DNA from 3 places in the Jeotgalibaca porci genome. Region 1 is predicted to be linked to each of the others. Evidence: predicted binding sites of a transcription regulator. Region 1 holds the regulator's gene; each other region holds the start of a gene.

The links. The regulator CtsR, encoded in region 1, represses protease genes until heat stress. The targets are predictions, from matches to a motif close to TTGGTCAAAAAAGGTCAAANA.
Region 2: clpP (ATP-dependent Clp endopeptidase proteolytic subunit ClpP) is a predicted target of CtsR. The motif match lies at 4,056-4,076, and genes of this name have one in related genera.
Region 3: G7058_RS02890 (ATP-dependent Clp protease ATP-binding subunit) is a predicted target of CtsR. The motif match lies at 1,849-1,869, and genes of this name have one in related genera.

What each region holds. Positions count from the first base shown of each region.
Region 1 covers NZ_CP049889.1:1,283,684-1,290,066, forward strand. Annotated here, with positions in the region: rRNA gene G7058_RS06610 (23S ribosomal RNA) at 1-861, shown strand, start outside; rRNA gene rrf (5S ribosomal RNA) at 966-1,081, shown strand; tRNA gene G7058_RS06620 (tRNA-Val) at 1,107-1,179, shown strand; tRNA gene G7058_RS06625 (tRNA-Lys) at 1,226-1,298, shown strand; tRNA gene G7058_RS06630 (tRNA-Thr) at 1,324-1,396, shown strand; tRNA gene G7058_RS06635 (tRNA-Gly) at 1,404-1,475, shown strand; tRNA gene G7058_RS06640 (tRNA-Arg) at 1,486-1,559, shown strand; tRNA gene G7058_RS06645 (tRNA-Pro) at 1,572-1,645, shown strand; rRNA gene rrf (5S ribosomal RNA) at 1,698-1,813, shown strand; gene G7058_RS06655 (glucosamine-6-phosphate deaminase) at 1,911-2,615, opposite strand; gene G7058_RS06660 (CtsR family transcriptional regulator) at 2,860-3,324, shown strand; gene G7058_RS06665 (ATP-dependent Clp protease ATP-binding subunit) at 3,362-5,860, shown strand; gene G7058_RS06670 (cation diffusion facilitator family transporter) at 6,076-6,383, opposite strand, start outside.
Region 2 covers NZ_CP049889.1:341,570-347,952, forward strand. Annotated here, with positions in the region: gene G7058_RS01825 (phosphoglycerate kinase) at 1-922, opposite strand, end outside; gene gap (type I glyceraldehyde-3-phosphate dehydrogenase) at 1,005-1,997, opposite strand; gene G7058_RS01835 (sugar-binding transcriptional regulator) at 2,033-3,070, opposite strand; gene clpP (ATP-dependent Clp endopeptidase proteolytic subunit ClpP) at 3,406-3,999, opposite strand; tRNA gene G7058_RS01845 (tRNA-Arg) at 4,188-4,259, opposite strand; gene G7058_RS01850 (DNA-directed RNA polymerase subunit beta) at 4,470-4,649, opposite strand; gene mreB (rod shape-determining protein) at 4,668-5,693, opposite strand; gene murA (UDP-N-acetylglucosamine 1-carboxyvinyltransferase) at 5,731-6,383, opposite strand, start outside.
Region 3 covers NZ_CP049889.1:550,766-557,148, forward strand. Annotated here, with positions in the region: gene ptsP (phosphoenolpyruvate--protein phosphotransferase) at 1-1,351, opposite strand, end outside; gene G7058_RS02885 (phosphocarrier protein HPr) at 1,351-1,617, opposite strand; gene G7058_RS02890 (ATP-dependent Clp protease ATP-binding subunit) at 1,924-4,143, shown strand; gene G7058_RS02895 (DUF1827 family protein) at 4,413-4,703, shown strand; gene G7058_RS02900 (peptide chain release factor 3) at 4,730-6,307, opposite strand.

The DNA.
Region 1 (6,383 bases):
TTACCCGCGACAGGACGGAAAGACCCCATGGAGCTTTACTGCAGGTTGATATTGATTGTTTCTGCTACATGTACAGGATAGGTAGGAGCCATAGAAGTCGGGACGCCAGTTTCGATGGAGGCATCATTGGGATACTACCCTTGTAGCAGGACCAGTCTAACCCGCCGCCCTTATCGGGCGGGGAGACAGTGTCAGTCGGGCAGTTTGACTGGGGCGGTCGCCTCCTAAAAAGTAACGGAGGCGCCCAAAGGTTCCCTCAGAATGGTTGGAAATCATTCGTAGAGTGCAAAGGCAGAAGGGAGCTTGACTGCGAGACAGACAAGTCGAGCAGGGACGAAAGTCGGGCTTAGTGATCCGGTGGTACCGCATGGAAGGGCCATCGCTCAACGGATAAAAGCTACCCTGGGGATAACAGGCTTATCTCCCCCAAGAGTTCACATCGACGGGGAGGTTTGGCACCTCGATGTCGGCTCGTCGCATCCTGGGGCTGTAGTCGGTCCCAAGGGTTGGGCTGTTCGCCCATTAAAGCGGCACGCGAGCTGGGTTCAGAACGTCGTGAGACAGTTCGGTCCCTATCCGTCGCGGGCGTTGGAAATTTGAGAGGAGCTGTCCTTAGTACGAGAGGACCGGGATGGACACACCGCTGGTGTACCAGTTGTTCTGCCAAGGGCATTGCTGGGTAGCTATGTGTGGAAGGGATAAACGCTGAAAGCATCTAAGCGTGAAGCCCCCCTCGAGATGAGATTTCCCATCATCTAGAATGAGTAAGACCCCTGAGAGACGATCAGGTAGATAGGCTAGGAGTGGAAGTGCAGCGATGTATGGAGCGGACTAGTACTAATCGGTCGAGGACTTAACCAAGATTTAGAATAAAAAAAGCAAGCGATGAATGAGCTTTGGTCAGCTGTTCAGTCGTGTTATGGATTCAGTTTTGAGGGAACGTTGTTCCTTTAATTAAATAATTGTGCGGTGACGATGGCGAGAAGGTCACACCTGTTCCCATCCCGAACACAGAAGTTAAGCTTCTTAGCGCCGATTGTAGTGAAGGGTTTCCCTTTGTGAGAGTAGGACGTTGCCGCGCATTTATTTTCTCTTTTTTTGTTTACGGAGGTTTAGCTCAGCTGGGAGAGCATCTGCCTTACAAGCAGAGGGTCGGCGGTTCGATCCCGTCAACCTCCATTATCTGATTTCTCAAACAGATAGGATAAAGAGTTTTAATTTGTTTGAGGCATTAGCTCAGTTGGTAGAGCATCTGACTTTTAATCAGAGGGTCGCAGGTTCGAACCCTGCATGCCTCATATTTTTATGTTTTATTACTGTAATGCCGGCTTAGCTCAGTTGGTAGAGCATCTGATTTGTAATCAGAGGGTCGAGGGTTCAAGTCCTTTAGCCGGCATTTCTTTGCGGAAGTAGCTCAGTGGTAGAGCACCACCTTGCCAAGGTGGGGGTCGCGGGTTCGAACCCCGTCTTCCGCTTTTGTATATTGCAGCCATAGCTCAACTGGATAGAGTACCTGACTACGAATCAGGCGGTTGTAGGTTCGACTCCTACTGGTTGCATTTTTTTAACACCGGGAAGTAGCTCAGCTTGGTAGAGCACTTGGTTTGGGACCAAGGGGTCGCAGGTTCGAATCCTGTCTTCCCGATATCCAAGACTGGGTATCGTTTCCGGTCTTTTTTATTTCTTATATAACATTGTGCGGTGATAATGGCGAGAAGGTCACACCTGTTCCCATCCCGAACACAGAAGTTAAGCTTCTTAGCGCCGATTGTAGTGAAGGGTTTCCCTTTGTGAGAGTAGGACGTTGCCGCGCAATACAAAAAAAAGTCTCCCTTGGGAGGCTTTTTTGTTTGTCTCTATTTTTCGTTAATAGGAAGGGGGCCGGAAAATAGCTTCCGGCCCCCTCTACTTTATTTAATAAGTGATGCTGCTGCTTGATCCACAATAATTGTTACATCAGGATGGTTTACTAATACAGTTGATGGTATATCTTCTGTAGGTTCTGTCGCAGTAACTAAGTCTTTGATGGCTTCCGCTTTATCTTCTCCGAAAGCGAGTAGAAGGATTTTCTTTGCTTTCATAATAGAAGCTAATCCCATTGTGTAAGCATAACCGGGTACATCAGACTCTTTTTCAAAGAAGCGTTTGTTAGCATTGATTGTTGATTGTGTTAACGCTACTTTGTGTGTGTGTGAATCCAGTGCTGTTCCTGGTTCGTTAAATGCGATGTGTCCATTGTGGCCGATACCTAAAATTTGAATATCGACTGGGTATTTACTTAAAACTGCTTCATAGCGTTCAATTTCTGCTTGTTCTTCATTCATTCCATCAGGAAGATGTGATTCTTTGAAAGGCTTTTGATTGAACAGCTTTTGCTCCATGAAGTAGCGGTAGCTTTGTTCATGTGTTCCTGGTAGTCCAACGTATTCGTCTAAGTTAACAGAAATGGCATCAGAAAAGTCAACGTCACTTTCAGTCAATTTCTCGTACAACCGTTCTGGTGTCGATCCTGTTGCCAGGCCAAATACTTTCGCACCATTGTCTAAAGCTTCGCGAATCATTTCATAGCCTTTTTGTGAGCCTTCTTCTTTTGAGTTTACGTAAAGGATTTCCACTAGTATAATTACCCCTTTTTTTTGTATTAAAATAATTCTAAAGCGAAAGCGTTTCTTTGTCAATAATTCTAAGGGAAAGATGAGACGGATTTCAAAACAAAAGAGTTCAAAAATGGATTTGAATAGGCTATAATAGTTGGTTAATAGACGCTCCTGCGTTCTTTCTATTTGACACTCGCTCTCGAATAGCATACTATTTGAAGTGTAATAGTCAAAATTAGTCAGGTGAAAGGGGGCGGATGAATTGCAGAATCAAAATATGTCAGATATCATCGAAGCTTACATTAAACAGATCCTGAAGCAAAAAGAACAAGTTGAGATACGACGTAACGAAATGGCGAGTCATTTTAATTGTGTCCCTTCGCAAATCAATTATGTGATTAATACGCGTTTCACCGAGCAACATGGTTACCTTGTTGAAAGTAAACGAGGCGGTGGCGGCTATATTCGTATCATGAAAGTCACATTTATGGATGAAGTGGAATATCTGGACGAAATGATTAAAATGATTGGTGATTCGATTTCAGAACGCGACGCATTTGCAATCGTCCAAAACATATTCAATAAAAAACTAATCTCTAAACGAGAAGGCAACATTATTTTAGCAATTTTGGATAAAGGTTCTCTTCAAGTTTTTGGAAATGATGAAGATGCTGTACGCGCACACCTTTTAACCAAACAGTTACAAAGTATACGCTACAAGGCATAATTTATGAGGTATAACGTTCGTAAAGGAGGCGTTAGGAATGGATGAACTATTCACAGAAAAAGCGAATAAAGCGCTCATTTTAGCAACAGAAGAGGCGCATCGATTCAAACATCAATCAATTGGGACTGAACACATTCTTTTAGGACTTCTTCGCGAACCAGAAGGAATTGCTGGAAAGATTCTACGTGATTTTGATATTGACGAAACACATGTCCGTGAGGAGATTGAACATCTAACGGGCTATGGAACGGCAAGACCGTTAACGCATCAATTTGCACCAATGCCGTTTTCGCCTCGCGCTAAAACTGTCGTTATGTATGCAACTACGGAGTCGCAAAAACTAGGTGTGTACCTAGTTGGAACGGAACATCTTCTAATTGGTTTACTAAAAGAAGAAGTTTTGGCCGTGAAAATATTGAAGAGCTTAGGAGTCGATTTAAATCTCCTGCGTAAAAAAATGTATGAAAAAATCGGCCTGAAACAACCGACTAAAAATTCAGTCAGAAGCGCTAAGAAAAATACAAAAGCTACTGAAGGAACACCAACACTTGATTCCTTGGCACGTGATTTGACTGAATCTGCGCGTCATCAAAAACTCGATCCAATCGTTGGACGTGACCGTGAAGTTAGACGTATCCTTCAAGTCATTTCGCGTCGTACGAAGAACAATCCTGTATTAGTAGGAGAGCCGGGAGTCGGTAAAACGGCTATAGTAGAAGGTTTAGCCCAAAAGATTGTGAATGGCGAAGTGCCGGAACAATTAGCGAATAAACGCTTAATGATGCTAGATATGGGTTCACTTGTTGCGGGGACAAAGTACCGTGGTGAATTCGAAGAACGTATGAAGAAGATTATTGATGAAGTGTACCGTGATGGAAATGTCATTCTCTTTATCGATGAGTTGCATACCTTAATCGGAGCAGGTGGGGCAGAAGGAGCAATTGATGCTTCGAATATTCTAAAACCAGCGCTTGCGCGAGGTGAACTTCAAACAATTGGTGCGACAACATTGGATGAATATCAAAAATACATCGAAAAAGATGCAGCTTTGGAGCGTCGTTTTGCACCGATTCATATCGATGAGCCGACTGCGGAGGAAACAGTTGATATTTTGATGGGACTACGCTCACGTTACGAAGACCACCACCATGTGGAAATAACGGACGAAGCGATTGAAGCGGCAGTGAAATTGTCAACACGTTATATTACGTCACGTCGTTTGCCGGATAAAGCAATCGATTTGATTGATGAATCTGCAGCAAAAGTCCGCCTAGATGTCACGCATGGGGAAACGCCAGTCGGTAAGTTGGAAGACGAAATTATGCGTCTGAATAAAGAAAAAGAAGAGGCTATTCTCGCCCAAGACTTTGTTAAAGCAGCACGTATCCGTAAAAAAGAGATGAGCAGTAAACAACGTTTGGAGCGCACCCTTAAAGAGTCAGAAGAAGTTGCAACGAGCGAAAGTTATACGCTGAGTGTAAATGAACATGACGTTGCCCAAGTTGTCGCGTTGTGGACAGGAATTCCTGTCTACCAAATGGAGCAAAAGGAAAGCGACCGTTTGATGCAACTTGAGAAAGTATTGCATAAACGTGTGATTGGTCAAGAAGAAGCGGTTGGCGCAGTCTCACGCGCGATTCGCCGGGCGCGTTCAGGATTAAAAGATCCAGAACGTCCAATCGGTAGTTTCCTATTCTTGGGACCTACAGGAGTCGGGAAAACAGAGCTTGCTAAGACGTTGGCAGATGCAATGTTTGGTTCTGAAGATGCTTTGGTGCGTATTGACATGTCTGAGTACATGGAAAAATTTGCGACAAGCCGTTTGGTAGGATCTCCTCCAGGGTATGTGGGTTATGACGAAGGCGGTCAACTAACCGAAAAAATTAGACAAAAGCCTTATTCGGTTATTTTGTTGGATGAGGTTGAAAAAGCCCATCCGGATGTCTTTAATATCCTATTGCAAGTTTTGGATGACGGGCATTTGACCGATTCAAAAGGACGTAAAGTCGATTTCCGTAATACCATCTTAATTATGACTTCTAACTTGGGTGCGACAGCACTCCGGGACGACAAGTCAGTTGGTTTCAATGTGAAAGATGTGAAGCAGGACTACAAAGAGATGGAAAAACGAATTCGTGAAGAATTGAAGAACAGCTTCCGTCCTGAGTTCCTGAACCGGATTGATGAATCCATCGTGTTCCACTCACTGGCTAAGGATGAGCTGCATGAAATCGTGAAGCTAATGGTGAATGCGATTGTGAAACGTCTAAAAGATTTGGACATTCATGTCAAAGTAACCCCAGCTGCGGTTGATGTCATTGCCAAAGCCGGCTTCGACCCTGAATACGGCGCACGACCAATTCGTCGTGCAATTCAAAAAGAAATCGAAGACAAATTGAGTGAAGAAATGCTGAGCGGCACTGTTAAATATGGTGATTCCGTTACGATCGGCGCACGCAATGGCGAAATACGTATTTCTGTTCGTGAGGCCAAAAAAGAAGAAAAAACGAAAGATTTAGTAGGAAGTAATTCCTAATTGAAACGCATAAAAAGAGGCGGGGACAAATTGTCCGCGCCTCTTTGTGTGCACTTTTTATTTATTGGAACGTTTTAGGGTGAAAAAACGATTAAAAAGGTCCAATAACTGATGATTGGAACATTTTAATCTAATTTTAATCCCTAAAAGGCCGAATAAACAATTATTGGAACGTTTTAATTATATTTTAATGGTGAAAAGGTCTTAATACCGATTTAGTGTTTCAACAAACTCAAGCGATCGACTTCAATCACGACTTCAGCCGGACCTACTTTAAGGATAATGTCGCGCGTAATGCTCGCGCGCAACTGGTCATTGGAAGCAGTGGTTTTTTCCGGGACATCGATATCGAAAGAAATTTTTAATTGATTTTCTAGTTCCTCGACTCGGAAATCATGGAACTTCAAGTTGAGCTGATTTGATTTCAGAATCGCTTTTACTTCCCGGTAGATACGCGTATGTTCTTCATTTTGAACGGCAATCGGATCCAAGTGACACACGAGGTCGATACCAAGAACATCCT
Region 2 (6,383 bases), 940 kb from region 1:
CTTTTTCGAACAACTTGATTGTTTCAGGTCCGATATCCAAAGCTTGCATATCAGCTGGGATTTCGTCCATTGGAACAGTGCCTTCTACAGCATCGTTGCTGAAATCAGAAGCGATTGTTGCATCAATAGGTAAAATTAATTTATCGCCAGCGCGAGCCATCAATTCTTTAGCCAAGTCAATTTTGTCAGCTTCTAGTAAAGAGCCGCCAATTTCTTTTCCTTGTGCTTTAGCGAATGTATAAGCCATACCGCCACCGATAATAACTTTATCAGCTTTTTCTAGCAAGTTTTCGATTACGCCGATTTTATCCGAAACTTTCGCTCCACCCAAAATAGCTACGAAAGGACGTTGTGGTTCATCAACCGCACCACCGATGAATTTAATTTCTTTATCCATCAAGAAGCCAGCTGCTGATTCCAAGTGAGAAGCAACCCCGATGTTTGATGCATGGGCACGGTGAGCCGTTCCAAATGCGTCATTGACAAATAGGTCACCTAGGCTTGCCCAGTATTTTCCTAATTCAGGATCGTTTTTACTTTCTTTCTTGCCGTCTACATCTTCAAAACGTGTGTTTTCGAAAACAAGAACTTCGCCATCTTTAAGTGCATTGATTGCTTCTTCTAGTTCTTCGCCACGTGTTTCAGGTACAAACTTCACTTCTTTATTTAGTAATGAAGCCAAGCGTGTAGCAACCGGACGTAAGCTCAATTTAGCTTTGTCTTCTTCAGTTTTAACTTTACCCAAGTGAGAGAAAAGAATTACTTTGGCATTGTTTTCAATCAAATACTCAATTGTTGGCATTGCTTGAACGATACGGTTATCGTTTGTAATTTCGCCATCTTTCATTGGTACGTTGAAATCTGCACGAACAAGTACTTTTTTACCAGCAACAGCTAGGTCTGTAACAACTTTCTTTGTCATAAAATTAAACCCTCCGCTTCATAATCGTGTAAAAAGGCGAGAAGCGCGACGCTTCCCGCCTTTTACGAGTTAAATTCTTAAATTATTTTGAAGCCATGTAAGCTAGCGTGCTTACCATGTTTCCAACGAAACCGTACTCGTTATCATACCAAGAAACAGTCTTAACCAATTGGCCACCGTTAGCTTCCATGATCTTTGTTTGAGTTGCATCGAAGATTGAACCAGCTGGAACGCCGATTACGTCTGAAGATACAATTTCATCTGTTTCGTAGATGAATGCGTCAGAAGATGCTGCTTTCATAGCTGCGTTAACTTCTTCTACAGTTACATCTCTTTCTAGAACTGAGTACAATTCAACCATTGATCCAGTGATTGTTGGTACACGTACTGCAGTACCGTCAATTTTACCGTTCAATTCAGGAATTACTTTACCTACTGCTTTAGCAGCACCAGTTGATGCTGGAATAGCGTTAGCTGCACCTGCACGGTTTTTACGTCCGCCTGGAGCATCTTGCATAGCTTGTGTAGCAGTGTAAGCATGGATTGTTGACATCAAAGCACGTTTGATTCCGAATTCAGAATTCAAAGTGTTTGCCATTGGTGCCAAGCAGTTTGTTGTACATGAAGCTGCAGATACGATTACATCTGAAGATTCGATTGCCTCATGGTTAACACCGTAAACGATTGTTTTCAAATCGCCTGATGCAGGTGCAGAGATCAATACGCGTTTTGCTCCAGCGTCGATATGTGCTTGAGATTTTTCTACTGATACATAGAAACCTGTACATTCTAGAACGATATCAATTCCTAACTCGCCCCATGGTAAGTTTTTAGCATCTCTTTCAGCGTAAGATTTGATAGCTTTACCATCTACTACTAAATCGTCACCTTCGATTGCTACAGAATAAGGGAAACGTCCTTGAGCTGTATCATATTTCAATAAGTAAGCTAGGTCATCGTTATCTGTAAGGTCGTTGATAGCTACAACTTCCAATTCTGTGTTAGATTCCAAAATACGGCGTAGTGCTAAACGTCCAATACGTCCAAAACCATTAATCGCTACTTTTACTGTCATTTAAAAAATCCTCCTTCAGGATAATAAAATATATTTTAAAGGGTTATCCCTTTTAAAATCGAATTAGCTGCACCTTCATCTGTAACCAGCCATGTATGTTCTGGTGCAATATGTGAATAAGCTTGAATTGCGTTGGCTTTCGAACTTCCTCCTGCTATGGCTATTGCATAAGGAATCGCGGCAACGTCTTCTATCTGGAGTCCAAAGCGTGATAAGCGGTGAACAATCCGCCCTTTGTCATCAAAGTAACATCCAAATGCTTCGCCTACTGCTTGTTTCTCAACCAAAATGGCTTTGAGTTCAGCCGGCATTTTGCGTCTTTCCATCATCACTTTAGCACTTCCAATACTGTATAACAAGCAATTCGCCTGTTTCATCAGGTTCATTGTTTGAAGTATTGATGGCTCATTTTTCAGTAAATTCAATGCTTCTTCGCTTAAATCGTCGGGTACAAATAACGCTGTATTTGAGCCACCTGTTGCTTGTGCCATTGAATCACTCACTGAGTTTGCTTGAATTGCCATAAGGTCACCCAAACCACCTCGAGCCGGTACAAAAGTGAAGTGTCTTTGCTCTGATAACTCAGTGGTCATATGCTGTGCCATTGCGAGCATCGTGCTCCCGCCGGCTACTGCGACAACGAACGCACCTTCCGGTAACAATTCGTCAAACACTTCTACTGCATGCTCACCTAAAATGTCCAGAATCTCTTTTGAATCATCTGTATCTCCGGGTACAATGCGGCAAAATTGGAGGTTTAACTTTTTAGCTAATGCTTCCTCTTTACGGTCCATCGTTAACATACGGTCTAAAATACCTTCAAGTTCATGAAAAACTTTCTTTCCCTTTAAGGTAAGCGACATACCCGCTTTAGTGCTAAAAAGTAATCCTTGGTTTTTCAAATAGTCCGTTTCAGTTCGAAGAGACCTTTCTGAAATAGACGTAATTTCTGATAATGCCCGTCGGCCAATCGGTGACTGCAAATTTATTACTTCCAGTATCCGATAGCGATGTGTTAAATGCGACAATAAATCAGGAATTACTTTTTGTAAGACAGAAATTGCATCTTTCATATCATCCCTCACTTCCTCAGTAGGTCTAAAAACGACCAACAAATCAGAAATGTTCCAACCTCTGCGCTCCGTACTGTTGCACAGATGTCTTCTATGCTTAAGAGCGTTGCATTTCTTTACCTTACAATGTTTATTCTACCAATGTTGTGTAACTATTTCAACTCATTTGTATCATTTTAGGCAAAAAAGTACACACTCTATCGGGTCACTTCGCGTCCCGATACCGTCAAAGATTACAGCGATGCGGTTGTTTCCGCTTTCATTTTACCACGTTTAAAATATAAAAGAAGTACCTAACCTTAAAAAAGTTAGATACTTCTTTCATTTTTCTCATTTTACTTTAAGCTTTTTGAACTTTCCATCACTTCATCAATCAAGCCGTACTCTTTAGCTTGTTGTGCTGTCATGTAGTTATCACGATCTGTATCGCGTTCAATGACTTCCAATGGTTGACCTGTTCTTTCAACCAAGATTTTATTCAAACGTTCGCGTGTTGCTAAGATGTGACGTGCAGCGATTTCGATTTCTGTTGCTTGTCCTTGCGCCCCACCTAATGGTTGGTGAATCATAATTTCAGCATTTGGCAAAGCAAAACGTTTGCCTTTTGTTCCAGCTGTTAATAAGAAACTACCCATAGATGCTGCCATTCCCATAGCAATTGTTTGTACATCAGATTTAACAAAGTTCATTGTATCGTAGATAGCTAGACCTGCTGATACAGATCCACCTGGTGAGTTAATGTAGATATAAATATCTTTTTCAGGATCTTGTGCATCCAAGAATAACAATTGTGCAATAACCGAGTTAGCAAGATTGTCATCAATTGGGCCTGAAATCATAATGATACGGTCTTTCAAAAGACGTGAATAAATATCGTAAGCACGTTCGCCACGAGAAGTTTGTTCAATTACTGTAGGTATTAAGTTCATAAAAGATTTCCTCCTAATCAAGAAATATTATCTTATTCATTTGTAATTGTACACCATTGGTCAAAAATGGTCAATTGATTTGTCTGACCTTTTACTATTCTAACAAAGTTAGCGTTTATTGGATAATATAACGCCTAAAAAGAAACCCCCACCCTGACTGAGTCAAGATGGGGAATCAATATACATGACGTCGCCTGAGGGAATCGAACCCCCATCGCAAGAACCGGAATCTTACGTGATATCCATTACACTAAGGCGACAACAACGTTCTTATTATAACACCATTCGATTAGAAAAAGCAATGTTTTTTCTAATCGTTCAGGCTTACGTATTAGATACTCCCAGCCCACTAAATCAGAACTAGAAGAGTCATTTTGTTATTCTAGTTCCGACTTGGACATCTCCTTATTCGAAAAGAAGAAAGAGCCGAGACATACGTCTCGGCCCTTTTGGTCACTACTAATTTTCAACTAACGAATATAATCCAGGATGTGTTGCCATGTTTCATACTTAAAGACATCCATCATTTCTCCATCACCTAAAACACCGTATCCGATAGCCAAACCAGCGAAGAACAGAACCAGCGCCAAGGCTACAAAAAATACGATCCAGAATAGAGCTTTAAATATCGGTTTAAAGTCGAATTTCATAATGAACTTCCTTTACAATTAGTTTGATTTAAATAATCTACTGAAGAACCCATCTTTTTTATTACGTTTTTTACCAATGTTCTCCAACAAGATTCCCGTTCCCAAGACAACAGAATCAAGTGCTTCAGTTGCTGCAAATACAGGTACTCCCAATTCGCTGCTGAACAACTCTTCAATTCCATTGATCAATGAACCCCCACCAGTTAAAACGATTCCGGTGTTAATGATATCTGCACCCAATTCAGGCGGCGTTGTTTCAAGAACCTCTTTTGCCTGCTCAACAATGTTCATCAAGGTTTCGTGCATTGCACTATAAACTTCTCTTGAATTAATCGTAATTGTACGTGGTAAGCCTGTTACCATGTCACGGCCGCGAATTTCCATTCCTATTACCTTCTCAGGTTCTAACGCCGTACCGATTTCTTTTTTAATTTGCTCTGATGTTCTTTCACCAATTAGCAATTTATGTTCACGTTTTACGAAGTTCATGATATCTGTGTCAAGTTTGTCCCCTGCTTGTTTCAATGAGCTGCTTGTAACGATACCGCCCAATGAAAGAACAGCAATATCACTCGTTCCCCCACCAATATCAATAACCATATTTCCGTTTGGTTGGAAAATATCCAGTCCTGCACCAACTGCAGCAACTTTCGGTTCTTCTTCTAAATAAACATTTTTTCCGCCGCTCTTTTCAGCCGCTTCGATAATTGCTTTTTGTTCAATTGTAGTAATATTTGTTGGACAGCAAATCAAAATATTCGGCTTCGTTAGCAAGCCTTTCACATTCAAACGATCAATGAAATGCGTTAACATTGCTTCGGTGATGTCAAAGTCAGCGATTACGCCACCTTTTAACGGCTGAATAACTTTAATGTTGGAAGGTGTACGTCCAACCATTCGGTAAGCTTCTGCTCCTACTGCTAGGACGCGGTTCGTCGCAGTATCTACTGCAACGACTGAAGGTTCATTTAAGACAATTCCTTTGCCCTTCACATGAATCAACACGTTAGCAGTACCTAAGTCGATACCAATATCTTTTGCCAAGTTGTTTTCCCCCTGAATTTAATTGTAAATATTAAAACTATGCAAACAAGGCAGCCAATTCTTGGGAAGAAAGTGCTTTTTCGTTACTTTCATCGATACGCTCGATGTCCGCTCCAAGATTACGAAGCTTTTTGTCAAAATTATAATATCCACGATCTAGATGTTTTAAGTTCGTTACGCGTGTGTATCCAGAAGATACTAATCCAGCAATAATCAATGCTGCTGCAGCACGTAAGTCTGTGGCTGCTACTTCAGCGCCTTGGAATGAAGAATTTCCATATAACAAGACCGTTTGTCCTTCTACTTTGAAGTTTGCATTCATACGGCGCATTTCTTCAAGATGCATGAAGCGGTTCTCAAAAACTGTTTCTGTCATTGTGCTTGTCCCTTGCGAAACCAGCTGAGCGATTGTCATTTGTGCCTGCATATCAGTGGGGAAGCCAGGATGTGGCATTGTCTTAACATCCGTTGCCCGTAATTGCTTCGGTCCAACAACACGTAGACCGTCCCCTTCTTCTTCAATTGAAACGCCCATTTCTTTCAGTTTAGAAATCAAGGGTTTGTTATGTTCAGCAATCGCATCTTCGATGAAGATATTGCCGTTTGTAACAGCCGCTGCAACCATAAATGTGCCTGTTTCAATACGGTCAGGAATAATTGAGTGTGTGACACCCACTAGTTCTTCAACAC
Region 3 (6,383 bases), 730 kb from region 1:
AGAAGTCAACTTCTTTAGCGAATTGATGAGCTAATACTGCTGCAGCAGGAATTTCAATCATGATACCCACTTGGATTTCATTTGAAACTTCTGTTCCTTCTGCTTCTAGTTTTGCTTTCTCTTCGTCCAAGATAGCTTTCGCATCGCGGAACTCATTTACTGTTGCAATCATTGGGAACATAATGCGTAATTTACCATGTACAGATGCACGTAGCAATGCACGCAATTGTGTACGGAACATTTCTGTTTCCGCCAATGAAATACGAACAGCGCGGTAACCCAAGAACGGGTTCATTTCTTCAGGTAATTGTAGGTATGGCAATTCTTTATCGCCACCGATATCCATCGTACGAACAACAACTGCTTGTCCGTTTACACCTTCAAGAACTGCTTTGTAAGCTTCGTATTGTTCATCTTCAGTTGGGAAGTCTTCTGAATCCATGTACAAGAACTCTGTCCGGTACAAACCGATTCCTTCCGCACCGTTTTCGATAACACCTGTTAAATCTTTAGGTGTTCCAATATTTGCTGCGATTTCAATTTGTTTGCCATCTTTAGACAAACTCTTTGAATCTTTTAATTTAGCCCACTCAAGTTGTTGCTCTTTGAAAGCAGCAGCTTTTTCTTGATAGACAGCAATTGTTTCTTCATTCGGACGAATAATAATGTCGCCTTCTAGACCATCGATGATAACCATGTCACCTTCAGCGATTACTTGTGTTACTTCTTTCGTTCCTACAACAGCAGGAATTTCTAAAGAACGCGCCATAATAGCGGAGTGAGATGTACGTCCACCGATATCGGTTACAAAACCTTTAACATAGTCACGATTCAATTGTGCTGTATCACTTGGTGTTAAGTCTTTGGCTACGATTACAACTTCTTCATTGATAGTAGCCGGGCTAGGGATTTTAACGCCTAATAAGTGTCCCATTACTCTCTCAGTTACATCTTTAATATCAGCTGCACGTTCTTGCATATATGGATTGTCTTCCATTGACTCAAACATGTTGATATACATTTTTGCAACTGTTGATAAAGCTGCTTCAGCGTTTATCATGTTTTCTGTAATATCATTTTTAATGCCATCAAATAGTTCAGGATCGGATAATACCATTAAATGTGCGTCGAATACTTGCGCTTCATCTTCACCAACAGCTTTAGCCACATGTTCACGGATACCTTGGATTTCATTTTTTGATTTCTCAAAAGAATCCAGAAGGCGCTTAATTTCGCCTTCTGGATCTGTAATTGAAACTTTATCAAAAGATAAGTCTGGCTCCGTTAGCAGATATGCTTTTCCTATGGCGATTCCATCACTAGCAGCAATTCCTACTAACTGGTTAGTCATTACTCAGCCAAACCTTCTTTCTTAAGTGTTTCGACGATGCCTTCCATTGCTTCAGCTTCGTCTTGTCCATCAACAGTGATTGTTACTTCTGCACCTTGGCCTACACCAAGAGACATAACACCCATGATTGATTTCAAGTTTACAGATTTACCTTTGTACTCTAGGTTAATATCTGAGTTAAATTTGCTAGCTGTTTGAACTAACAATGTAGCTGGTCTTGCGTGAATACCTGTTTCAGCAATAATATGAAAGTCTTTTTTCTCCATGACGTTGGTCCCCTTTTTATATGAATTTGGAAAGTATTCCTCAACATTTAGATTATACATCAACCGATGACTTTTAGATATTATAAAGCGCTCTAAAAAATTCTTCTATAAGTAAAGGAATATAACCCTTTCATAGAACTAGATTACCATTTTTTGTAACTTAGAACAACTCTTTTAGGTGTTTTTATATGGATTGCAACCTATTTGGTCATTAATTGTTCAAAATACTTGAAAGTCAAAATTGGTCAATGTATAATAATAGTGCAAGTAAAATTAAAACGTGATAAAGAAAGGATGTTTAATAATATGAAATGTATAAATTGTGGCCAAAATGAAGCATCCATCCATCTCTATGCGTCACTAAATGGTCAAACTCAAAAAATTGATTTATGTCAAAACTGCTATCAGCAACTAACGGCCTCTCGCGGTCAAAATCCTAACTCGGGCTTCTTCAGAAATCAAATGGGTAACGATCCGTTTAACTTCGGCGACTTAGAGCAATTCTTCCGCCAAGCTCAACAACAAAACCGTGCCCAAAAACAACCAAACGGTCCACAACCGCAACAAGGTAAAGATGGCGGCAAGGACGGCGGGTTATTAGGTCAGTACGGTGTTAACTTAACCGAATTGGCACGTCAAGGAATGATTGATCCGGTGATTGGTCGCGACAGCGAAATTGCCCGTGTAATTGAAATTCTAAATCGCCGTAGTAAAAACAACCCTGTTTTAACGGGTGAAGCAGGTGTTGGTAAGACATCCGTTGTCGAAGGTTTAGCACAAAAAATCGTGGATGGTGATGTTCCGCAGAAACTGCTGGACAAAGAGCTTATTCGTTTAGATGTCGTTTCTCTCGTGCAAGGAACAGGAATCCGCGGTCAATTCGAAGAACGGATGCAACAATTAATGGACCAAGTCCGTCAAAACGATAAAATTATTTTGTTTATTGATGAAATCCACGAAATCGTTGGTGCCGGTAGTGCCGAAGGAAGTATGGATGCCGGAAATATTTTGAAACCTGCCCTAGCGCGTGGCGAATTACAACTCATTGGTGCGACAACGTTAAATGAGTATCGTAAAATCGAGAAAGACTCTGCTTTAGAACGTCGTTTCCAACCCGTACGTGTCAGCGAGCCTACACCTGAACAAACATTGATTATTCTGCAAGGATTACGTCCGAAATATGAAGAATACCACCATGTTAAATATTCAGATGAAGCGTTGGAAGCTGCTGTTAAACTATCGCATCGTTACATTCAAGATCGTTTCTTGCCTGACAAAGCCATCGACTTATTGGACGAATCAGGTTCCAAGAAAAATCTGACTCTGAAAATTGTAGATCCAAAAGAAATCGAAGAACGCATTGCAGCGGCGGAAAAAGAAAAAGATGCTGCCCTAAATGCTGAAGATTACGAAAAAGCAGCTTATTACCGTGATCAACTACTGAACTTGCGCAATATGAAAGAAAATCCGACTTCGATGGATAACAATAACCGTGTGACAGAGAAAGATATCCAATTAATCGTGGAAACTAAAACAAATATTCCAGTTGGAGAATTACAAGAAAAAGAACAGAAACAATTGAAAAATCTGGATACTGACTTGAAAGCACATGTCATTGGTCAAGATGAAGCAATTGAGAAAGTTTCGAAAGCGATTCGCCGTAACCGTGTCGGATTCTCTCGTAAAAACCGCCCTATCGGTTCTTTCCTATTTGTTGGACCTACTGGTGTCGGTAAAACAGAATTGGCACGTCAACTGGCTAATGAAATGTTTGGAACGGAAGATTCTATTCTTCGTTTCGACATGAGTGAATACATGGAAAAACATGCTGTCTCTAAAATGATTGGTTCTCCTCCTGGCTATGTCGGGTACGAAGAAGCTGGACAATTGACAGAGCGTGTCCGTAGAAATCCATATAGTATTGTGTTGTTGGATGAAGTTGAAAAAGCCCATCCAGACGTCATGCACCTCTTCTTACAAATTCTAGAAGACGGGCGTTTAACGGACTCTCAAGGGCGTGTGGTAAGCTTTAAGGATACAATTATCATTATGACAAGTAATGCGGGAACCGGCGACCAAGAAGCAAGTGTGGGGTTCGGTGCTGCTCTTTCTGGAACAACACGTTCTATCATTGATAAACTGGGTAATTATTTCAAACCAGAATTTATCAATCGGTTCGATGCCATCGTGGAATTCAAATCCTTATCTAGAGAAGATTTGACGAGCATCCTGACGTTGATGATGGATGATGTAAACAACGCTTTGGCTGATAAGGAAATTACGATTAAGGTCAGTGATGAAGCAAAAGCGAAGTTAATCGATTTGGGATATAACCCTGCTATGGGCGCACGTCCATTACGTCGGATTATCCAAGAACAAATCGAAGACCACGTCGCAGACTACTATCTAGACCACCCTTCCGTTAAAAACTTGGCCTTCGATATCGATTCAGAAGGAAATATCGAGGTAAAGCAAGCAGAGGAAGAACAGCTACAAGATGAAGAAGAAGTACGCGAAACAGAATAGAAATTTTAGCACGTTTACGCCACTATTATCTATCATTACAAAGTTATGTCCTAAAGTGAGGAATGATTCGGGCATCATTACCCAGTTATGTCCTAAAGTGGGAAATCATTCGTTAATAGTAGAGGAGCCGGGAGTTATTTCCCGGCCTTTTTGCTTGCGTGTTACTATGAAGGTTATGATGCTTTCCGGTTTAATTTTCCCTTATGCTTCTTTAATTTTTAGAAAAGGTTTATAATGAGGGTAATTGAAAAAGCAGAGGGGGGTATTATATGAAACTAATTGACGTAACCAATAGCCATCCGGAACTTGTACGTGAGCAATTAGCCAATACGGACGCAAACTTCGTCAAGGTTTATTCGCTCGGACAAACAACAGTAATTTTTACGGGTGCCCCAACACACGAAGACATCATTCTTCTGAATCGGAACAGACGCGTTAAACAAAATGAAATTGATTTTGTTCGCAACAAATTAACAGACTGGACGGAAGAAGTTGATGTTGAAGTGATGCCCGGACACAACTTTGTGGAATTATCTTATATCAAAAAAGATGCGCGCTGATTACAGCACGCATCTTTTTTTGGTTTTTATAGTAAGGATTTTAATTTAACTTCAGGGTACTTATCTTCGAACCAACGCATAGCGAATTGATTTTCGAATAGGAATACTGGGTTATCAAAGCGGTCCTTGCATAACAAGTTACGACTTGATGACATGTTCACATCTAGATCCTCTTCTTCAATCCAACGTGCAATTTTGGATCCCATTGGAGTCATATCTACTTCAGAATTATATTCATTCAACAAACGGAACTGGAATACCTCAAATTGCAACTGTCCGACAGCACCCAAAATAAATTCTTCCGTATGGTACGTTTTATACAGCTGAATGGCACCCTCTTGAACTAATTGTTGAATCCCTTTGTAGAATGATTTTTGTTTCATAACGTTCTTAGGCGTTACTTTCATAAATAATTCAGGGGTAAACTGTGGTAATGCCTCGAATTGAACTTTATTTTTACCTTCATACAGCGTATCGCCGATTTGTAAGTTACCCGTATCATACAGACCGATAATATCGCCTGCAACGGCACTTTTCACTGACTCACGGGAGTCCGCCATAAACTGCGTTGTATGTGACAATTTTAGTTTTTTACCTGTACGTTGGATAGTAACATCCACACCCGGTTCAAATTCTCCCGAGCAGATACGCATAAATGCAATTCTATCACGGTGAGCAGGGTTCATATTGGCTTGAATTTTGAAAATAAACCCAGTCAAATCTTCTTTAGAAGTTGGAATTAATTCTCCCTCTTCCGTTTTCTTAGCTGCTGGACTCGGCGCAAAGTCGATGTAAGCGTCCAAGAATGTTTGTACTCCAAAACCTGTTAAAGCAGAACCGAAAAATACCGGTGTTAATTCGCCGTTAGCGATTGCTTCTTCATCGAATGGATTTCCTGCTTCGTTTAATAGAAGAACATCTTCCATAGCTTGTGTGTAGATTGTTGATTCTGTAATAGGATAGTCGCCAATGATTGCACCATCTTCATCCAATGGCAAGAAATCATTGTCCCCGTTTTGCTCAGGGTGTGTCAATTCAACACGGTTATTGTAAATATCGTAGATACCAAGGAAGTTTTTACCCATTCCCATTGGCCAGTTCATTGGGTATGCATCGATTTCCAATACTTCTTCCAATTCAGCAATAAGATCCATCGGTTCGCGTCCATCACGGTCCAATTTATTAATGAAGGTAAAAATCGGAATACCGCGCATCCGACAAACTTTAAATAGTTTTTTCGTTTGCGGCTCAATCCCTTTACCACTATCGATAACCATGACTGCACTGTCTACTGCCATCAGTGTCCGGTATGTATCTTCTGAGAAATCCTCATGTCCTGGAGTATCCAAAATATTGATTTGTAACCCATCATAATCCACTTGCATAACTGAACTTGTTACGGAAATACCACGTTGTTGCTCAATTTTCATCCAGTCGGATTTAGCAAATTTCCCTGATTTCTTCCCTTTTACCGTACCCGCTTGACGGATTGCTCCCCCAAATAATAGGAGTTGCTCTGTAATCGTCGTCTTACCAGCATCCGGGTGAGAGATAATTGCAAATGTTTTTCGTGTGTTTACTTTATCTGTTAGTGTTTGTGCCATGATTAATCCTTTCTTACTTCGTATTCTCGTGAATAGCCTTAGCTATTATAAACATAAATGACAACTCCGGCAACTG